One region of the Fructilactobacillus florum 8D genome, then DNA from elsewhere that is predicted to be linked to it. Evidence: predicted binding sites of a transcription regulator. Region 1 holds the regulator's gene; the other holds the start of a gene.
What was found. Region 1 encodes NrdR, which represses ribonucleotide reductase genes. Its sites were predicted from a motif close to ACACNATATATNGTGT; they were not measured.

Region 1 (10,938 bases):
GGATGCGGTTTAATATTAGTTCACCTAAACAACTTGGTGAGGTTTTATTTGAAAAGATGCAGCTACCGGTTCTAAAGAAAACTAAAACTGGATACTCCACTTCCGTTGATGTTTTAGAAAAATTGGCGCCGGACTATCCTATCATTGAAAAAATCCTTAATTATCGACAACTGACCAAGTTGATTTCGACTTATATTGATGGGATCATTGGTGATATTTTTCCAGATGGGAAAGTGCACACCCGGTATCTCCAAACCTTAGCTCAGACGGGACGGCTCTCCTCGGTTGATCCTAATTTGCAAAATATTCCAGTTCGTACAGAGGCTGGTCGTCAGATTCGATCCGCCTTTGTTCCTAGAAGGACAGACTGGCAATTATTTTCTTCTGATTATTCGCAAATTGAGTTGCGAGTACTTGCTGCAATTTCAAAAGATCAGCAAATGCAGGCGGCCTTTGCTGACGGAGATGATATTCATGCTGCAACGGCGCGTCGAATTTTTTCTCTTCCAGCTGACCAGCCTGTTGATGCTGAACTTAGAAGGCAGGCAAAGGCGGTCAACTTTGGAATTGTCTATGGAATTAGCGCTTATGGGTTAGCTAATAACACAGGAATTAGCAAGCCGGAAGCCCAGCAATTTATCGATCGTTACTTTGCAGAATATCCAAAGGTAAAAGAGTACATGGAAAAAAGTGTTGCTTTTGCAAAGGAGCATGGTTATGTAGAAACAATTGCCAAACGGCGGCGCTATATTCCAGAAATTAATTCCAAGCGCTTCCAACAGCGACAATTTGCTGAACGAGTGGCCATGAATTCACCAATTCAAGGGAGTGCAGCTGATATCATTAAAGCAGCGATGGTAAAAATGAACCAAGTACTACGAGAACGATCTTTGCAGGCACAGATGTTGTTACAAATCCATGATGAGTTAATTTTTGAGGCCCCAAAATCAGAGATTCCCGTGTTAGAGCAGCTGGTTCCTCAAGTGATGGATTCGATCATTAAAACGGATTCAGTACTGCAAGCTGGAACCGCCTTTGACGTTCCACTTAAAGTTGAGAGTCATTTTGGTGATAACTGGTATAATATAAAAAAATAGAATGTAGGTGAAAGCATGCCGGAGTTACCTGAGGTAGAAACAGTTCGTAGTGGACTAACCGAGTTGGTGGTTGGAGCAACCATCAAAAAAGTTGAAGTTTTATATCCAAAAATGATTAACTTAGATGCTGATCAATTCATTAAAAAATTGACTAATAAAGAGATTTTAAAAATCGATCGGCGTGGAAAATATCTTTTGTTTAGACTTTCTGGAGGATTGACGTTAGTTTCACATTTACGGATGGAAGGTAAGTATGAGGTACAGTCCATTGGAACTGAACGACCTAAGCATACTAATGTTGTCTTTCAACTTAATGATGGTCGTGAACTACGATACAAAGACACCCGAATGTTTGGCAAGATGGCATTAGTTCCAAATGATCAAGTGTATAATTTATCTGGTTTAAATAAGATTGGTCCAGAACCAACCGAACATGATTTGAGTTTTACGTATTTAAAGGAAAAATTGCAGGGGTCACATCGAAAGATCAAGGCTTTTTTATTAGACCAATCTAAAGTAGCAGGGTTGGGCAATATCTATTGTGATGAGGTGTTGTGGTTAACTAAAATTCACCCCGAGCAGCCCACTAACTATTTAAATGATCAAACGATTACGGCATTGCGTGCTAATATTATTGCTGAAATTGCTAGAGCCATTCAAGGACACGGAACCACGGTTCATTCATATTCCAATGCGTATGGGGAAGCAGGAAAATTTCAGAACCAACTTCATGCGTATGGACGACAAGGAGAACCTTGTGACCGTTGCAAGACCCCGCTAGTAAAAATTAAGGTAGCACAACGAGGAACGACCTACTGTCCTAAATGTCAAGTAGTTCATGGAGATGAAAGTGACTAAGGTAATTGGCTTAACCGGTGGCATTGCGACCGGCAAATCAACGGTTGCCAGCTATCTGAAAGCGGCGGGCTGGCCGGTTTATGATTTGGATCAAATTACACATGAAATCGAGGCACATAATCAACCGGTGATTCACGAAATTGCGGCGCACTTTGGTGATGAAGTCATTGACAATCACCAAGTGAATCGCCATCGGTTAGGTGAGATTGTTTGGCAGCAACCGGCGCAATTACGCACCTTGGTTCGGATTTTGACTCCGGCATTACTGGCCGCAATGGAGGAGCGAACAAAGGGATCTTTAACGATTTTTGAAGCCGCCGCACTTTTTGAAAATGGATTTCATCCATTTTTTGACCAGATTGTTTTGTTGACTTGTGATCCAGTGTTGCGATTGAAACGGTTACAGCAAAGAAATCATATTTCATTAAGTGCCGCGAACCAGTTGATTAAAACCCAGTGGCCACAAGATTTGAAATTAGGATTGGTAGATGCAGTTTTTGATAGTAGCCATGGGACCAAGAGCTGTGCTGAGCAGCTGCAAACATGGCTTGCCAAGCTGGAGTGATCTGAAATGAAATGTCCAAAATGTCAACATAATTCAACTTCAAAAGTAATTGAAAGTCGCCCACTGGCTGATGGGGCGCAGATCAGGCGAAGACGACAGTGTGAGCACTGTGGTTATCGGTTTACAACCTTCGAAATGGTTGAAGTGACACCACTGCTGGTAGTTAAAAAGAATGGAACCCGGCAGGAATTTAATCGGGAAAAATTGCTACGAGGGATTATTCGATCTTGTGAGAAACGACCGGTTTCTTTGGAGCAGATGAATCAGATCGTTGACCAGACGCGAAAAAACATCGAAAGTCAAGACAACGGGAGTCATGAGGTTTCCAGTGCGATTATTGGCGAAAATGTTATGAATGGACTCAAAGATATCGACGAAATTGCCTATATTCGTTTTGCCAGTGTTTACCGCCAGTTTAAGGACATGAATGAGTTTTACGTTAAGATGAAAGAATTGATGGATAATGATGCCAGCCAGGATGATGAGTAGTGATGATGGAACTAGCAGGGATTAATCCCCAAAGTAAATTTAAAATAGCTGCACACACGATACTTGCCAGCGATGCTCGCCAATCATTGGATCAGTTGTATTTACCAATCATCGGCACCAAAGCTTATGCGCTGTTAAATTTATTGTGGGGTTGGTCAGCAAAGGTCAGTGAACATTTTCAACTGATGGAGCGGCTTAGTCTTGATAAGCAAGACCTTTATCGAGCTCGGCAAAAGTGTGAGGGAGCAGGGTTGTTGCGGACATTTGTTAATAATGAAAACGAGGTTTATTACCTATTAGTATCACCGCTAGTGCCCGTTGCTTTTTTTGAAAATCCTTTGCTAAGTCAGTTATTGCTAGAAATGGTTGGTGAATCGGCTTTTTTAGAGCTTAGTCGCATTTTATTGCCAGCCAAACCGGAACTTGCTGATTATCAGGAGACTACGCATGCCCTAACTTCAGTTTTTAGATTTGCAGCTACTACCCCCGCTCAGTTAGTCACGAATGTTAAGCGTAATGCAGCAGCGGTTCAAACAGCAAGAACGCCCATGCCACAGACAACTTTTGATTTTGAATTATTGCTGAGCATTTTGAAAAATTCCTTTGTTGATTTGCAAACGATTAAGAAAGCAAAACCATTGTTTTTAGCCACGAAGGAGCTGTATGGTTTAGATGAAGTTGCGCAGGCGAAATTGATTGAGCGGGCTACTAACTTGACTACTAATCGGTTTGATGCGCAACAGTTTCAGTTATTGGTCGCCCGCAAAAACAAATTACAAACGACCGCACCGGCCGCTGATGAACCAGCCAAGCACGGCAGCCAAGTTAGCTCAACCACTAAGCTCAGTCAGCAAGAGCAGCAACTAGTAGCTGTTGCAGAACGGACTGCTCCCATGATCTTTTTGCAAGGATTAAAGCACGAAAAAGGCGGATTTGTTACTAATGGAGAGGAGCGGGTTTTGCGTAGTTTAGTTGAGACCCATCAACTCGAGCCAGAGGTCATCAACCTTTTGAGTTATTTGCTCTTGGTTGATCGTGATTATCCAACCTTAAATCGCAACTTAGTAGACACCATTGCCAATGACTGGGCGCAACAGAAAATTACAACGGCAACGGGGGCTTTAGTAGCAATCAAAAACCGGCAGCCACAACGCAAGCAGCAAAAAACGTCGGTCAAAAGAGGTAACGTTCGCGAGACGCTACCGCAATGGGCTAAGCGTGATGCTACTGGTCAAACTGAAAAACCGGTTTCTAGTGCGGAAAAGAGTGAACTGGCCAAACGCCTAGCTAAAATAAATCATGCAAAGGAGGATCAGGATGGATGATATCCGGACAAATTTACGAGCAGCTATGGATCAACAAGGTCTAACAGCGCACTATCGAAAGCTAGTCGAGATGGTGCAACAAGATCATGACGTTCAGGATTTTTTGACGGCTCATCAACAAGATTTGGACGCTGCTGTTTTGCAAAAATCAGCCTCAAAATTATATGAATTCGTGACCGAAAAAGCGAAGCTTAAAAAGGGACAGCCGACTTTTGCTCCGGGTTATGAACCGGAGTTAGTCTTAAATGATCATCAAATTGAAGTTGCCTATCGTCCTACGGCCAACCAATTGGAAAAACAACAGCGTCAAGCCAGCTTGCAACGGTTTCAAACCATTGGGATGACAACCACTGTTAAACAAGCGCGACTTTCTGATTATGAGCCAACTGATCAGCGGATGGTGGCGATCAAAGCCGTTTATGATTTCCTTGAAAAGGAGCATCAAGTAGGACATGGCTTTTTGCCCGGATTGTATTTGTCAGGACCGTTTGGAGTCGGGAAGACTTACCTTATGGCAGCGATGGCGCAGCAATTAGCTGCAACCGGGACTACGGTCTGTCTGGTTCATTTTCCAAGTTTTGCCGTAACCATGAAGGGTGCAATTGGAAATAATCAGGTCACGGAGAAGCTGAATCGAGTAAAACAAGTTCCGGTTTTGATTATTGATGATATCGGAGCCGACGCAATGTCTGCTTGGATTCGTGACGAGGTGTTAGGGGTAATTCTTGAATATCGTATGCAGCATGAGCTTTCTACTTTTTTTACCTCGAACTTCACAATTCAACAGCTGGGCGATGAGCACTTAGCAACTACTAGTCGTGGCGATGTCGAGCCGTTGAAAGCTAAGCGGTTGTTGGAGCGAATTCATTTTTTAGCCCGCCCCATTGAAATTGATGGTAAGAATCGTCGCCAAGAAAGCTAGTGCTTGACAGGTAGCACCTAACTGGGTAGGATTTAGTTATAGGACATGGGTTATAATTTATTTTTCAGAGAGAGTGGCATTTGCTGTGAGCCATTTAAAATAAATTTTAACTTACCGCCTTGCTAGTATTTGTAAAAATTAAAGAAGTGGTTAACTGAGATATTCGTTATAACGAATTAATTTGGGTGGAACCGCGTCACTGACGCCCCTAGTCTGTTTGGACTGGGGGCTTTTTTCATAGGAGGAAGATACGATGGCAAAGTTAACATTTGAGTTTCCAGATGGTAGCCAGCGAGCATTTGAGACGCCGGTAACGGTTGTTCAGATCGCACAGTCAATTGCAGTTAGTTTGGGTAAAAAAGCCCTCGCTGGTAAACTTGATGAACAGCTAGTTGACCTGGAACAACCCTTAGAACAAGGGGGACACCTTCAAATTATTACAGATCAAGATCCAGAAGCACTGCAGATTTTACGAGCAACGGGAGCTCAATTGTTGGCGACGGCAGTTAAAAAACAGTTTTCTGAGATTAAACTTGGTCAATTAGCAGTTGATGAAGATGGCTTTTATGTTGATACGGACAAGGCAGATCGGCAAATTAGCGTTGATGAGTTGGCAACTATTACTAAAAAGATGCAACAGATGATCAAGCAAAATGCGGTTATTGAGCGGCACTGGCTTAGTCAAGAGGATGCCCTAGCAGAAATCGGTTCCGATCAGTACCAACGGGCATTGCTTGAAGCACGCCAGCAAACTAAATTTTTGTTTTACAAAATTAATGGGGTTTTGACATTAGCTCAAACAGTGATTGCTCCTAGTTTGAAAGCTTTGAAGCACTTTAAACTATTATCTGTGGCAGGAGCTTACTGGCAAGGGAAATCGTCTAATCCGATGTTACAGCGAGTTTATGGAACGGCTTTTTATCAAGAGGCAGATTTACAAGCTGATTTACAACAACGTCAAGAAGCACATGAGCGTGACCACCGAGTTATTGGAAATAATTTGGATCTTTTCTTTGTTGATCCTAAAGTCGGTGCGGGATTACCTTATTGGATGCCCAATGGAGCTACGATTCGGCGGACAATTGAACGCTACATTACCGATAAAGAAGTTGCAAATGGCTACCAGCACGTGTATACACCAGTATTGGCGAACCTAGATCTCTATAAACAATCTGGTCATTGGGATCATTATCGAGAAGATATGTTTCCACCAATGACGATGGATGATGATGAACAACTTGAATTACGACCAATGAACTGTCCTTCCCACATTCAAATCTATAACCATCACATTCGTTCTTACCGTGAATTACCATTACGTATTGCTGAACTTGGCATGATGCATCGATATGAAAAATCTGGTGCACTGAGTGGGTTGCAACGAGTCCGTGAGATGACACTCAATGACGGGCATACTTTTGTTGCGCCCGAACAGATTCAGGATGAATTCAAGCGGATATTAAACCTAATGGTTGATGTTTATCATGATTTTGACATTGACAATTACACGTTCCGACTAAGCTATCGTGACCCACAAAATACAGAAAAGTATTTTGATGATGACGAGATGTGGAACAAGGCACAAGCAATGCTGAAAGGTGCCATGGATGACTTGGGGCTTGAATATGTCGAGGCCGAGGGTGAAGCCGCTTTTTATGGTCCTAAGCTTGATGTTCAAACAAAGACGGCGCTTGGCAACGAGGAAACGTTATCCACAATTCAACTGGATTTCATGTTACCAGAACGATTTGATTTGAAATATGTTGGTGAGGATGGTCAAGAACATCGTCCGGTTATGATTCACCGAGGGTTAGTTTCAACCATGGAACGATTTACAGCTTATCTAATTGAAATTTATAAAGGAGCTTTCCCAACCTGGTTGGCGCCCAAACAAATTCAAATTATTCCGGTCAGTGAAGAAAAACACGGTGATTATGCGCATCATTTGAATGAACAGTTTACAGCCTTGAAACTGCGGTCATCAGTTGATCAACGTGGTGAAAAGATGGGCTATCTGATTCGAGATGCGCAAACTCACAAGATTCCATACACAATTGTGGTAGGTGATGACGAAAAGCAACAGCAGACGGTCTCGGTGCGAAAGTACGGTGAAGATGACAGCCGGTCACTTTCGGTGGCAGATTTTGAAAAAGAGATTTTGCAGGATATTGCAACCTACTCCAGAAATGAATAGCTTTAGTTGACAAGTAGTTGATTTCTTGATAAGCTTAAAAAGTTAAAAGCAGAAGTTTCCCGCTTCTCGCCTGAGTAACGCTTAGTTGCTGGGCTTTCGATGCAAAATCTATCAACTACTATGATAGAAATAGCGGGTTCTCTGTTAAGAGGATCCGCTATTTTTCTGCTAAAAATATTTGGAGGTGAAGGACCATAGCAAAACGAGATCAGACGGTGAATGATAGCATTCGTGCCCATGAGATGATGGTAATTGATGACCAGGGAAATAAGCTCGGTCTAAAATCAAAGCAAGAAGCACTTCAAATTGCTGAAGTAGCTAATCTTGACTTAGTGTTAGTGGCACCTAACGCTAAACCAGCGGTTGCCAAGATTCTAGATTATGGGAAATATCGTTTCAACCAGCAAAAAAAAGATCGTGAAGCGAGAAAAAAACAAAAAACGGTTGGCGTAAAAGAAATTCGGTTGAGTCCAACGATTGATACCAACGACTTCAATACTAAGCTTAAAAATGCACAGAAATTTTTGAGCAAGGGAGAAAAAGTTCGCGTTTCAATTCGATTTAAAGGACGTGCCATTACACATAAGGAAATTGGACGTCAGGTATTGAACCGAATGGCGGATGCCCTAAGTGACATTGCCACTGTAACGCAACGAGCTAAGATGGATGGACGTAGCATGTTTTTAATGCTGGCTCCTACCAATAAAACTAAAAATTAACATTTAACACGATGAGGAGGACTAACTAATGCCAAAAATGAAATCAAACCGGGCGGTTGCCAAACGGTTCAAGAAAACTGCTAAGGGTGGTTTAAAAAGTGCCCATGCTTTTACTAGTCACCGTTTTCACGGAAAAACTAAGAAACAACGTCGTCACTTGCGCGGAACTCGCATGATTGATCCAATCTGGGTTAAATCATACAGTGAACTTTTGAAAAAATAATTTAATTTCTAGGAGGATTTTGACATGCCACGAGTTAAAGGTGGAACTACCACACGTAATCGGCGTAAACGAGTTTTAAAGCTAGCTAAAGGATACCGCGGCGGGAAGCATCGTTTATTTAAAACTGCTAAAAATCAAGTGATGAAATCACGTGAATATGCTTTCCGTGATCGTCGGAATAATAAAGGTAATTTCCGGAAACTATGGATTACACGGATTAACGCTGCTGCCCGAATTAACGACATCAGTTACAGTCAGTTGATGCATGGTCTGAAAGAAGCTAACATTGATGTCAACCGTAAAATGTTGGCCGACTTAGCTGTCAATGATACGGATGCCTTTGCCGCTTTGGTTGATGCAGCCAAAAAAGCACTTTAAAATTCGAGTGTGCCAAAAACTTTCATCAGCAGCCGTTGGTGAAAGTTTTTTTAGCTTGAAATCTCCCATTGCAACTGTAAATGTTTTAAAATAAAAGCAAGCTATCAACAAGGAGACGTTGAATGAGGTTAGCATCATTTAAACCAACATGGATGATTCAAAGCATCTATAATATTTCCCCCGACAAATTACAGCAGCATGGAATTGATACGATTCTAACGGATTTGGACAACACGCTAATTCCTTGGAATCATGCGGGTAGCAATAGAGATATTCTTCATTGGGTTCGCTTACTCCAGCAATATGGGATTAATGTGATTGTGATTTCAAATAATAACCCCAAACGAGTGCGTCGGGCGGTAGCTGACCTGGGATTACCATTCGTAGCTCGAGCCTTTAAACCAATGAACATTGGAATTAAGCGAACGTTGAAAAGGTTTTCACTCCGTAAAGATCAGGTGGTTATGGTTGGTGATCAGCTTTTGACCGATGTTTGGGCTGCAAACAACTGTGGGATTGCTAGCATCTGGGTTCGTCCCCTAGTTAAAACTGATTTGTTGCCAACTCGGGTCAATCGTCGTTTGGAAACCATTGTCTACTGGCAACTTAAAAAACGATATCCCGAATTGGGATGGAAAGGTGATATTGATTAATGGTTGAAGAACTCGAGCAACAGGCAAGGGAGCCCTTGCAGTGTATTGGGTGTGGTGCTTTGATTCAGACGACCTCACCTAATGCAGCTGGTTATACCCCTAAATCAGCTTTAGAGAAGGGATTGGCTTCCGGCGGGGATCTATATTGTCAACGTTGTTTTCGGCTCCGTCATTATAATGAAATCCAGCCAGTAGCATTAGCCGATGATGAATTTTTACGCTTGTTAAGCCGGATTAGAGAAACCAAAGCCCTCGTGGTGTACGTTATTGATATTTTTGATGTAAATGGTAGTTTGATTTCGGGACTCCAACGGTTTGTTGGTGATAATCCGATTTTAGCAGTTGGTAATAAAGTGGATTTACTTCCGGCTTCTTTTAAACCTAAGAAAATGAAGGATTGGTTGCGGCAAATGCTTAACCAAGCCGGATTACGTCCGGTAGCAATCGAACTAGTATCTGCTAAAACTAATCAAGCAGTTGATCAGTTGCTAGCAGCGGTGAATCAAGCTGCCAACGGTCGTGACGTCTACGTTGTGGGGGTTACTAATGTTGGAAAATCGACCTTAATCAATCAAATTATTCGGGAAAGTTCCGGCATCAAGGATGTCATTACGACTTCAAAATTTCCCGGGACGACGCTTGATTTGATTAAAATCCCGCTCGATAATGGTCGAGAATTAATTGATACACCGGGGATTATTCAGGAAAGTCAAATGGCTCATTATTTGCAACCAGCTGATTTAAAATATGTTACCCCCCAAAAAAGAATTAAGCCGCGCTCATATCAGTTAAACCCGGGACAGACCTTATTTTTAGGGGCACTGGGTCGCTTTGACTTTATTCAGGGACAAAAAAGCGGTTTCACGGTTTTTGCTGATAACAATGTAATGGTTCATCGTACCAAGCTGGAAAACGCGACTGATTTTTTTGCTAAACATGCGGGCGAGTTGTTAACCCCACCGACTGGGAATACAACAGTGCAGCCATTACAGCGCCACGAATTTAAGGTAACCGACACGAGTGATTTAGTCTTTGAAGGATTGGGTTGGGTTACAGTTCCAAAGGGCTGTTTGGTGGCCGGTTATGCTCCAGCTGGAGTATCAGTTTTGTTACGAAAGGCGATGTTTTAATGGTACAAGGGCAACTGAAATTAACTGGGAAACAAAAACGTTTTTTGCGGGCACATGGGAATCGACTTCGTCCGATTTTTTCAATTGGAAAGCACGGTTTGAATCAAGCGTGGCTTTCAGAAGTGGTGCAAGCTGTTGATCGGCGTGAACTTGTCAAAATTTCCTTACAGCAAAGTGCGACCGTTACGACAACCGAAGTGGCCGCGTACATTACTAAACATAGTCAACTGACGGTGGTGCAAGAGTTAGGACGTACGTTGCTACTGTTTTGTGAATCGAGTAATCCGGCGCGTCGTACTATTTCACATGGAGTCTTTCAATTGTAGGAGTCGCTGATGGAAACAGAGAAAATTGGAATTTTGGGCGGTACTTTTAATCCGATTCA
Region 2 (10,938 bases), on a different contig from region 1:
GTGGTTTAATCTTGGGATGGCACCGCTAGCCAACGTTGGGAATTCACGGTTTAGTTTTATTAACGAAAAAATCGCGCATTTGATTTATGAATATGGCGATGCGTTTTATAGTTTTCAGGGATTACGGTCCTATAAGCAAAAATATGTTGATCGCTGGGAATCGAAGTACTTCGTTTATCGTCGCCATAATTCGTTGGTCTTTACCATGTTACAACTATTGGTAGTAGTCAACGAAAAACCACAGCGGTTAAATTAGGTAAAAGCCTGCAAATTTTTATTTGCAGGCTTTTTAATTGGGTTAAATTAGTGAGGAACATAATTTATTTGCTATTAATCAAGATTAACTAGGAAAACAAGTTTGTAACTGTTACAATATTTACAATTATGAGGAGGTCTTAAAATGACAAGAAAGATTGGAATCATTGGCGTTGGTCATGTTGGGAGTACCGTTGCCCACTATTTAGTTGCAAATGGATTCACTGATGAATTAGTTTTGATTGATACTAATACAAAGAAAGTTGAAGCCGATGCGCTTGATTTTCGTGAAGCGATGCCAAATTTACCATTCCATACGGAAATTATTGTGAATGACTATGGTGCTTTACGTGATGCAGATATCATTATCTCAGCCTTAGGAAATATTCGGTTGAATGATCAAGCTAACGAGGATCGGTTTGTCGAATTGCCGTTTAATAGTGAGAACGTCAAACAGGTGGCTGCTCGAATTCGTGATGTCGGTTTTAATGGAATTATTATTGCGATAACTAATCCGGTCGATGTCATCACTCAAATTTATCAGCAAGTGACGGGATTGCCGCAAAAACATGTTTTAGGAACGGGAACCTTACTAGATTCAGCTCGCATGAAACGTGCGGTGTCAGAACGCCTGAAGCTTGATCCACGGGCAGTGAGTGGCTATAATTTGGGCGAGCATGGCAATTCTCAATTTACGGCCTGGTCCACCGTTTATGCTCTTGACCAACCCTTAACAAAGTTAGCGCCAGCTAGAGGACTAGACTTAGCTGAGCTTGATAGTGAAGCTCGCCGAGGAGGGTTTGCGGTTTTTAAAGGGAAAGGGTACACTAGTTACGGAGTGGCAACGGCTGCGGTTCGGCTAGCGCTAGCGATTATGAGTGATGCGCATCTGGTTTTACCGATTTCTAATTTTCGATCAGAATACCAGGTCTACTTATCATATCCAGTTATGGTTGGACGTGATGGAGTCTTGCAGGATAATACGCTACAGTTAACGAAACAAGAACTAGAACAACTACAACATTCTGCTGACTTTATTAAGAGTAATGTTGCAAAATATTTAGGTTAAAAAAAGGATTTGTACTTGAATGATTCAAGCGCAAATCCTTTTTAGATGACGTTATTTTTTAGGTTGGTGATGAGCTTCCCAGGAACTAAGCTGATAATCTTGATCACTCATTGCTTCAACATTACCAAGACGATAACCATTGCCAACCTCAGAGAAGAAGTCATGGTTAACGGTGGCAGTTGAAATTCCATTCATGACGACGGGGTTTACGTCGGCAGCAGTGTCTGGAAACATAGGATCTTGACCTAAATTCATGAGTGCTTTATTGGCATTGTAGCGAATGAATGTTAAAACTTTTTCAGTTAGTCCAACTTGATCATATAAGAGGTGGGTATATTTTTCCTCATTATCGTACAAATCATACAAGAAATTGTACATCCAATCCTTCAGAGCTTGTTGACGCTGGTTGTCAAGCTTGTTGAAAGCAACCTGAAATTTATAGCCGATGTAAGTTCCATGAACTGATTCATCACGAATGATTAGTTTGATGATTTCGGCTACATTTGTGAGCTTATTGTTTCCTAGGTACCAGAGGGGAGTGAAAAATCCGGAATAAAAGAGAAAGGTTTCTAGGAAAACACTCGAAATTTTCTTTTTTAATGGATCACCTTCGCTATGATATAGTTCATAGATGCGCTTAGTTTTATTTTGCAAAAATTCCTCAGAATCACTCCAAGCAAAGATTTCATTAATTTCACTCGGTGTATTTAATGTTGAAAAAATAGTGGAATAACTTTTAGCATGAACCGATTCCATAAATTGAATATTATTAAGGACTGCAATTTCATGTTGGGTAGTGGCATCATTGCGTAGGGCGGCCATGCCATCTTGTGACTGGAGTGTGTCTAGAAGGGTTAATCCTCCAAACACATGTCCGACCAACCACTTATGATCATCATCTAATTCCCGCCAGTCTTTTAAATCATTAGAAACTGGTACTCGAGTGTCCAGCCAAAATTGTTCAGTTAACTTGTGCCAAGTAGCTTGGTCAATCTGATCACTAACCTGATTCCAATTAATGGCTTGATATGCGCCAGTTAATTTGCCAGTTAAGACCTCGTTTAAGTTCATGGTAAAATCCTCCTCTAAATGACACAGCTTTCACATTCATTAGCACCCACCGTATCGTTGTTGTCCGTAAAAGTTCTGACATAATAGATGGATTTAATCCCCTTTTGGTGGGCATAGTTGCGTAAAATGGACAGGTCTCTGGTTGACATTTTTTCCGAACGTCCATTTTTCCATTCGTACAAGCCCTTCGGAATGGTGGAACGTAAGAACATCGTCATGCTGAGACTTTGATCGACGTGCTGTTGTGCTGCGGCATAAATATCAATTTCCTTGCGCATGTCAAGATCATAGGCGGACTGATAGTATTTGAGAGTTTCATTCGAAAGGTAAGGCGCAGGGTAAAAAATAGTTCCAATTTTGGCTTCTTGGCGCTCCTCAATCCGGCTAACGATCGGAGCTAAGCTAGCGGTGGCATCACCAATGTAGGCTGTCGAACCATTAGGAGCAACCGCCATGCGGTTTTGATGGTACAGACCAAATTCTTGAACCGCTGCTTGGAGTTGTTGCCAATCGTCTGGGGTTGGGATGTCGATGTTCTGAAATAGTGATTTAACCCGCTCGGAACGTGGCCCCCAGTCTTTGCTAGTATATTTATCGAAATAGCTACCGTCAGCATATTTACTATTTTCAAAATTATCGAAGGTTACGCCCCGTTCTTTTGCGAGCTGGTTAGAAGCGACGAGGGTCCAGTAATTAAGTAACATAAAATAAACACTGGTGAATTCAACGGAGTCAGGCTCACCATAGTATAAATGATGTAAGGCAAGATAGGAATGGAGTCCCATAGCGCCGAGTCCAATCGAGTGACTGAGGTCATTCCCATGGCGAATCGAAGGGACAACATTGATTTTACTGGAGTCAGAGACAAAGGTCAGGGCGCGCACCATGGTGGTAATTGATTTGCCAAAGTTAGTTGAGCGCATCAAGTTAACAACGTTAGTCGAGCCTAGATTACAAGAAACATCGGTGCCGAGTTTTTCATATTCCTGAAGATCGTTGATAATCGAGGGGGTTTGAACTTGCATAACCTCGGAACAAAGATTGCTCATCACGATCTTACCCTCGATCGGATTATCACGATTAGCGGTGTCAATGTTCATGACATACGGATATCCTGATTCTTGTTGGAGTTTACCTAGTTCAGTTTCTAGATCACGAGCCTTGATATATTTTTTGTGAATTGCAGAGTTATTCACCATTCGGTCGTACTCGGTGGTGAGATCAACGTATGAGAAAGGAACGCCATAAACTTTTTCTACATCATAAGGGCTAAATAACGCCATTTGGTCATTATGCTTAGCTAACTCATAAAATTTATCTGGAATGGTAACGCCTAACGAAAGGGTATTAACCCGGATCTTTTCATCGGCATTTTCTTGTTTAACAGACAAAAAGTCGATAATATCGGGGTGAAAAACACTAAGATAAACGACGCCGGCTCCCTGACGCTGCCCTAGTTGATTGGAGTAACTAAAGCTGTCTTCTAAAAGTTTCATGACGGGTAAAACTCCGCTAGCAGCACCTTCAATCTCTTTGATAGGATCACCAGCCGAGCGGAGATTAGATAAGTTGATTCCAACCCCACCACCGATTTTTGAGAGTTGCAGCGCTGAATTAATTGTCCGACCGATACTATTCATGTCATCGGTTGTCTGAATTAAAAAGCAGGAAATTAATTCACCACGCCGTTTCTTACCGGCATTTAGAAACGTAGGAGTAGCGGGCTGAAAGCGCTGGTTGATCAGTTCGCTAGCCAAGTCCATGGCTAGTTGTTGATTACCATCAGCCATGTATAGGGCATTAAGAGCCGTTCGGTCGAGATAATTTTCGAGGTATTGATTACCATCATTGGTCTTTAATGCATACTGAGCATAAAACTTGTAAGCTGCCATAAAAGAATGGAAGTGAAAGTTTTGGGTTTCGAGATACTGATAGAGTTGTTCGATAAAGGTAAACGGGTAATTCTTGATGGTACGAGCCTCAACGTAGTCATGTTCAATTAAGTAATCGAAGCGTTCTCGTAAGGAATTAAAGTGCCTGGTATTGGGGCGTACGTTCTCTTCTAGAAAGGCTGCTAGTGCCTCGCGATCTTTTTCCAATTGGATTTTTCCATCGGCAGTGGGAATGTTAATTTCGTTGTTTAAACTGAAATAAGAAACATCCTGGTGGTCTTTTAGTGACATGATTCTGAATTCCCCTCAATATTTTAATCTAGATAAAAAAATCCGCGTTAGTATTAGTAATTACTAACTTCAGAAATTTAGAAGTGATATTTGCGTGTATAATGAAGTCAGGACTAGGCTGATTGAAAGGCGGCTAGTAATTTGTTGAGATTAGCCGGCTGAAATCCGCTGAATGATTCGATGAACTGACTTTCAACGACTGGAACCGCTTGAAATCCTTGCTTTTTTAAGTGTCCAATTAGCTCCGGATTAGTGGAGGTGTTTTTCTCCGTAAAGGTCACGTTGTGTTCCTTTAAAAAACGTTTTGTCAGTTTACATTGAATACAATTATCTTTTGTGAAAACAGTAACTTTTTCCATAGTAATCAGCTCCTTTTTACTTACTGTTTTAAAGTTTACTACGAAAAGTGAATCTTTCAACTACTGAACCCCCTACATGTGGGGTCAAGCATTTGAGAAACACGCTATATATGGTGTGTGAAACATAAAAAAATTTTTGAAAGGGATGAGATTTTGAATAGTTTTTACTATAGTACTAATCCGACGGTTGCGCACAATGAAAAGCACTGGGATTTTACGCTGAAGCAAACCACGTTAAGTTTCATCTCAGACAACGGAGTGTTTTCTAAAAATACGATTGATTATGGTTCCCGACTGCTGATTGAGAATACTAATTTAGAACAGATCCCCGCTGGACCAATTTTGGATTTGGGTTGTGGTTATGGGCCAATTGGGCTTTTCTTGGCGCGGCAAGCCCCTAATCGGCAGTTTTTGTTAACTGACGTCAATCAGCGAGCGCTTAGTCTCGCAACAAGAAATGCCCGGGCAAATCAACTGGAGAACGTTTTAGTGAAGCAATCCGACGGTTATCAAGCGCTTAGCGAGCAATTCGCCGCCATTGTGACGAATCCACCAGTGCGGGCTGGGAAAGCGGTGGTAACACGGATGCTTGCAGGAGCCTATGATCATTTGTTGCCACAGGGAACGATTACGGTCGTTTTGCAAAAAAAACAAGGAGCCCCATCTGCTCAGCAAACGTTGAAAAATGTCTTTGGGAATGTCCGGATTGTTAAGCGTTCCAAGGGTTATTATATTTTAGTGAGTGAGCGCCGGGATGGTTCTAAAAATGAATGATGATTATTATATGAGGCAGGCATTAAAGTTAGGAGAATTTTCTGGTCAGGTCGGAGAAATACCGATTGGAGCAGTGGTCGTTTTCCACGACCAAATCATTGGAACGGGACATAATTTACGGGAACATAGCCAGCTAGCAACTCAACATGCTGAACTGATCGCTTTGGACATGGCCTGTCAAAAACTTCATAGTTGGCGGTTGGATGAATGTACTTTGTACGTCACGATTGAGCCTTGTTTGATGTGTGCGGGAGCAATCCTGAATGCCCGAGTGGCACGGGTAGTTTATGGAGCAATGAATCCTAAAGCGGGAGCGGTAAAGAGTCTGTACCACTGCTTGACGGATTCTCGCCAAAATCATCAAGTGAGTGTGCGCAGCGGGGTTCAGACGGTAGCATCCCGTCGATTGATGCAGTCATTTTTTAAAAATAAGCGCCAACGAGGCTCTAAGGACTAGACAAGCTAGTCGGAATGGATTATAGTATTAAGTGCCGTAAGGCCTTGAGGCAAGGATGGACTTACGAACCGTGTCAGGTCCGGAAGGAAGCAGCACTAAGTTTGTTTCGTCCTGTGCTTCTCGTTATAGCTAACTAACTCTCGATCAAATTGATCGAGAGATTTTTTTATAGAAAAATTATGAACGTGTTAAAATGGAGCTAGTGATTAACTTATCTGTGATTTTACAGATGGAAAGGAGTGCTTTTTGAGCTATCAGGCTTTATATCGGGTTTGGCGACCACAACGTTTCGATGAGATTGTCGGTCAGCCGGTGATTACCAAGACTTTGAAAAATGCATTGATTACAAAACAGATTAGTCACGCCTATCTCTTTAGCGGCCCTCGAGGTACTGGTAAGACCTCGACAGCTAAAATTTTAGCCAAAGCGGTTAACTGCCCAAAACAGCAGGATGGGGAACCCTGTAACCAATGTCCGATTTGTTTAGCAATTAATCAAGGAGCACTCAATGATGTGATCGAAATTGATGCGGCTTCTAATAATGGGGTTGAAGAGATCCGTAATATTCGTGATAAGGCAAAATATGCTCCTACTGAGGCAGCCTACAAGGTTTACATTATCGATGAAGTTCATATGCTTTCTACAGGAGCGTTTAATGCGCTACTAAAGACACTGGAAGAACCGCCGGCACAGGTGATTTTTATTCTAGCTACGACGGAACCGCATAAGTTACCTGCTACTATCATTTCACGGGTTCAGCGCTTTTCCTTTAAACGAATTTCAGCAACCGCAATTGTAGCGCAGTTAGAAAAAATTTTGGCAGCTAAACAAATTACTTACGATGACCAAGGTCTTAAAGTGATTGCTCAAAGTGCTGAAGGTGGTCTTAGAGATGCGCTCAGCATGCTCGACCAGGCGCTAGCTTATCAGCAAGATCGGGTTACGTATGAGAATGCGTTACAGGTCACTGGGAGCGTCGCTCGGGTGGAATTGCAAAATTATTTTGTGGCTGTCTTTGGGCATGAGGTGGCCACGGGGTTAGCGATGGTGCAGACGATTTTAAGCCAAGGGAAGGATGCCCACCAGTTTATTGAGGATCTAATTGATTATGCGCAAAAAATGTTGCTGTACCAGCAGGATCAAACGATGATTCCCGCAAACGAACTAGCAATGCTCGGGGAACGCTTCCCCACAATGGCGCAAGCGACGGATGCAACAGTGATTTATCAGGCAATCGAGATCATGGGGCAGGTGCAGCAGCAGTTGCGTGCAACCTATCAACCGGATGTGTATTTAGAATTATTAACCGTTAAGTTAGCACATCCAAAACCAAATGATTTAGTAGCCGAGGTGCACCAACTCCAACAGCAAGTGACGACTTTACAGCAGCAACTTAAACCTGATTTGCAAAAAGCAAAACGAGACGAGCAACCGGCTACTTCAACTACAGCAACGCCCGCTCCACGGACGACTGTTTCTGAAAAACCACGCCCGCTTAAGGCAGATCTTACTGCAATTTTTCAGGTCCTCCAAACGGCAACGCGCAAAGCGTTGACAAATTATCAGCAACACTGGGAGCAGCTGTTAGGTTCCTTATCAGTAACACAACGGGCAGTTATGCACGTTTCTAAACCGGTAGCTGCCAGTGATCAGGGGGTTGTCGTGGCATTTGATTATGACTTTTTGTATGAAAAAGCTGGACATGATCAAGAATTGCAAACAGCCCTGCAAACTGGTTTAGAGCAAGTGTTTGGCACGACCGTTCCGTTATTATTTGTGACCCAAGCTGAATGGCCCAAGATCAGACAAGAATATCTTGATCGAAAGCAGCCCAAGCAAGCGATTCCGACGACAGAAAAGACGGTAGAAACTCCGCTTGTTACAAAGGCTAAGGATTTGTTCGGTAGTGAATTAATTAAAATTGAAAATAACTAAGATGGAGGAATTACACAATGGGAATGAATGGCATGAACATGGGAAAATTGATGAAGCAGGCGCAAGAGATGCAAAAAAAATTAGCTTCTGAACAGGAGACGATTGATCAGACAGAGTTTGTTGGCAAGGCACCAAAGGAACTGGTTACAGCAACTTTTACTGGTGATCGCCAATTGAAAGATCTACAAATTAAGCCAGAGGCCATTGATTCGAGTGATACTGAAATGTTGTCTGATTTAGTTATTAGTGCTGTAAATGATGGCTTAAATCAGATTGCAGAAACTACAAAATCAAAAATGGGTAAGTATACCCAGGGAATGAACATTCCCGGAATGTAGGGAGTGATTTATATGCAGTACCCAGAACCAGTTGCTAAATTGATTGATAGTTATATGCATCTTCCGGGAATTGGGGAAAAAACAGCCACCCGGCTGGCGTTCTTTACAGTTGATATGGATGCCGATGTTGTGAAAAATTTTTCTCAAGCGTTATTGGATACAAAAGATAAACTGACATTTTGCTCGATTTGTGGTAACTTAACTGAACATGACCCTTGTGCAATTTGTTCTGATCCGACTCGAGATCAGAGTCAGGTGGTTGTGGTCGAACAAGCTAAAGATGTGATGACGATGGAGAAAATGAAAGATTACCACGGTTTATATCATGTCTTGCATGGAGTAATGTCACCAATTGAGGGTCGGGGTCCAGAAGAATTGAACATTAGTTCATTAATTCAGCGACTGCAGAAAAATGAAGCGATTAAAGAAGTAATCATTGCAACAAATGCCACTCCCGAAGGAGATGCGACGGCAATGTACCTAGCTCGGTTATTAAAACCAGCAGGATTACGGGTAACCAGACTAGCGCGGGGGCTTTCTGTAGGAAGTGATATTGAATATGCTGATGAAATGACATTATATAAAGCGGTGGAAGGACGCACCGAGATGTAGGTGATGTATGTTCAAATTTAGACAAAAAAACTTCAAACAAATGTATGATGAGTCATTGTTAACTTCAATTAATCTGCTCAAGCAGGACTGGGATCAAGCTCAGCAAACGGAACAGGCGGTTGCTGATGTTGATCCGCAAGTTATTGCCCAGACGGAACTCGCCAAACAAAAGTACGAATTTATGTACCGACAATCACGTAAACGACGTTTAAAAAATACTCGGATTCAACCCAGTGTCTACGATAATTAAAGGAGCAAGTAATGGCGTATCTAGAACTAAAGGATATTAAGAAAAGTTATGAAGTTGATAATCAACATTTTCAAGTTTTAAATGGAATCAACCTCCAGTTTTCTAAGGGAGAATTTGTCTCCATCTTAGGCGAATCTGGTGGGGGAAAGACCACTTTAATGAATATCATTGCTGGTCTCGATGGTAACTATCAAGGAGATGTGCTGTTAAATGGAAAGTCGCTCAAACGCGAGACTAGCCAACAGTTGGATGAGTACCGGCGGAGTACCATTGGGTTCATTTTTCAAAGTTTTAATTTAGTTAGTCATCTAACGGTTAAAGAAAATGTAATCGTAGCGCTTGAGATGACTACGATGAATAAACAAGAACAAGAACAGCGGGCTCGTGATTTGTTAAAACAAGTTGGGCTGGCTGATCATCAAAATAAATATCCTAACCAGCTTTCGGGAGGTCAAAAGCAACGAGTTTCGATTGCGAGAGCGTTAGCAGCAGATCCTGAAATCATTATCGCAGATGAACCTACTGGAGCGCTCGATGCCCAGAATACTGATGAGATTTTGAAGCTGATGAATGACATTGCTAAGTCTGGCAAGTTAGTCATTGCGGTTACTCATTCACAAATCGTAGCCGACTATGGGACGCGAATTGTCCATCTGGCAAATGGAGTGATTGATAGTGATCGTCAGCTAAAAGATCCATTCCCAGTTGTTCAAGAAAACAACTCGTTCCATTCTAAGGTAGCTAGCTCATTCGCCATGTTCAGGATGGCCTGGGAACATTTTTGCTATAATCTGAAACGAAATATTTTGATTATGATTGGTTCAGCCATTGGTATTTTTAGTGTGATTATCATGTTGGGGCTGGGTAATGGAGCAAAGGGATATATTAACCATGAGATTTACTCGCAAATCAACCCTAACACGATTCAAGTGACTAAAAAAACGGGGGACGATCAGACAAAACAGATCAAACTAACCAACCAGGACCAGAAAAAATTAGAAAAAATTAAGCATGTAAAAAGTGTTTCAAAGGGTTATTTTGCAGTCACTGGTGGTCAGCTTCGCCAAGGCAACAAGAATATCCATCTGCAAACCATTCAAACTTACGATCACACCATCAAGACGAAGAATATCAAGACTGGGAAAATCCCCGGTAAAAATGAAATTCTCATTAGTAAGGGCGACGCCCAAAAAATCAACAAAAAGAATCCATACGCTGTTAAAGGAAACAAGCTGATGCTGTACATTAATGCAGGGGGCAGTCAGACGCAACCTAAAATTTTACAGCAAGAAGTTACAATAAGTGGCGTTTCTGATAGCTTAAGTGGCACGCCAGCAGTGATTTCTTATGATACGTTGGCTTCGATGTATCGTGCCGGTGGGGTGGACTTTAGTCCAAACTTTTTGTCGGTTGATATTGCCGGCGGAGTAAAAAATGTGGAGCCGGTTCAAAATAAAATAAAAGCTTTACACAGTAGTACCGGCAAAGCTGATTTTCAAATTACTGGAGCTGGTAGCATTGTATCGACTTTGAATACGTATGTTAACATTGCAGTGGGAGTGTTGACTTCAATTGCTGCGATCTCATTATTGGTTTCTACCATTATGATCATTGTAGTTCTATATATCAGTGTTT

Region 2: nrdH (glutaredoxin-like protein NrdH) is a predicted target of NrdR. The motif match lies at 5,039-5,054, and genes of this name have one in related genera.

What each region holds. Positions count from the first base shown of each region.
Region 1 is NZ_ALXG01000038.1:29,303-40,240, forward strand. It holds gene polA (DNA polymerase I) at 1-1,097, shown strand, start outside; gene mutM (DNA-formamidopyrimidine glycosylase) at 1,113-1,955, shown strand; gene coaE (dephospho-CoA kinase) at 1,948-2,520, shown strand; gene nrdR (transcriptional regulator NrdR) at 2,527-3,009, shown strand; gene B808_RS04555 (DnaD domain protein) at 3,012-4,334, shown strand; gene dnaI (primosomal protein DnaI) at 4,327-5,256, shown strand; gene thrS (threonine--tRNA ligase) at 5,510-7,450, shown strand; ribosomal protein L20 leader region at 7,491-7,622, shown strand; gene infC (translation initiation factor IF-3) at 7,666-8,169, shown strand; gene rpmI (50S ribosomal protein L35) at 8,198-8,392, shown strand; gene rplT (50S ribosomal protein L20) at 8,417-8,770, shown strand; gene B808_RS04585 (YqeG family HAD IIIA-type phosphatase) at 8,893-9,423, shown strand; gene yqeH (ribosome biogenesis GTPase YqeH) at 9,423-10,553, shown strand; gene B808_RS04595 (YhbY family RNA-binding protein) at 10,553-10,879, shown strand; gene B808_RS04600 (nicotinate-nucleotide adenylyltransferase) at 10,889-10,938, shown strand, end outside.
Region 2 is NZ_ALXG01000033.1:21,962-32,899, forward strand. It holds gene mprF (bifunctional lysylphosphatidylglycerol flippase/synthetase MprF) at 1-256, shown strand, start outside; gene B808_RS03805 (L-lactate dehydrogenase) at 401-1,324, shown strand; gene nrdF (class 1b ribonucleoside-diphosphate reductase subunit beta) at 1,376-2,395, opposite strand; gene nrdE (class 1b ribonucleoside-diphosphate reductase subunit alpha) at 2,410-4,578, opposite strand; gene nrdH (glutaredoxin-like protein NrdH) at 4,692-4,937, opposite strand; gene B808_RS03825 (class I SAM-dependent methyltransferase) at 5,091-5,711, shown strand; gene B808_RS03830 (nucleoside deaminase) at 5,704-6,168, shown strand; RNA gene ffs (signal recognition particle sRNA small type) at 6,210-6,296, shown strand; gene dnaX (DNA polymerase III subunit gamma/tau) at 6,415-8,103, shown strand; gene B808_RS03840 (YbaB/EbfC family nucleoid-associated protein) at 8,121-8,441, shown strand; gene recR (recombination mediator RecR) at 8,454-9,053, shown strand; gene B808_RS03850 (YaaL family protein) at 9,061-9,303, shown strand; gene B808_RS03855 (ABC transporter ATP-binding protein/permease) at 9,315-10,938, shown strand, end outside.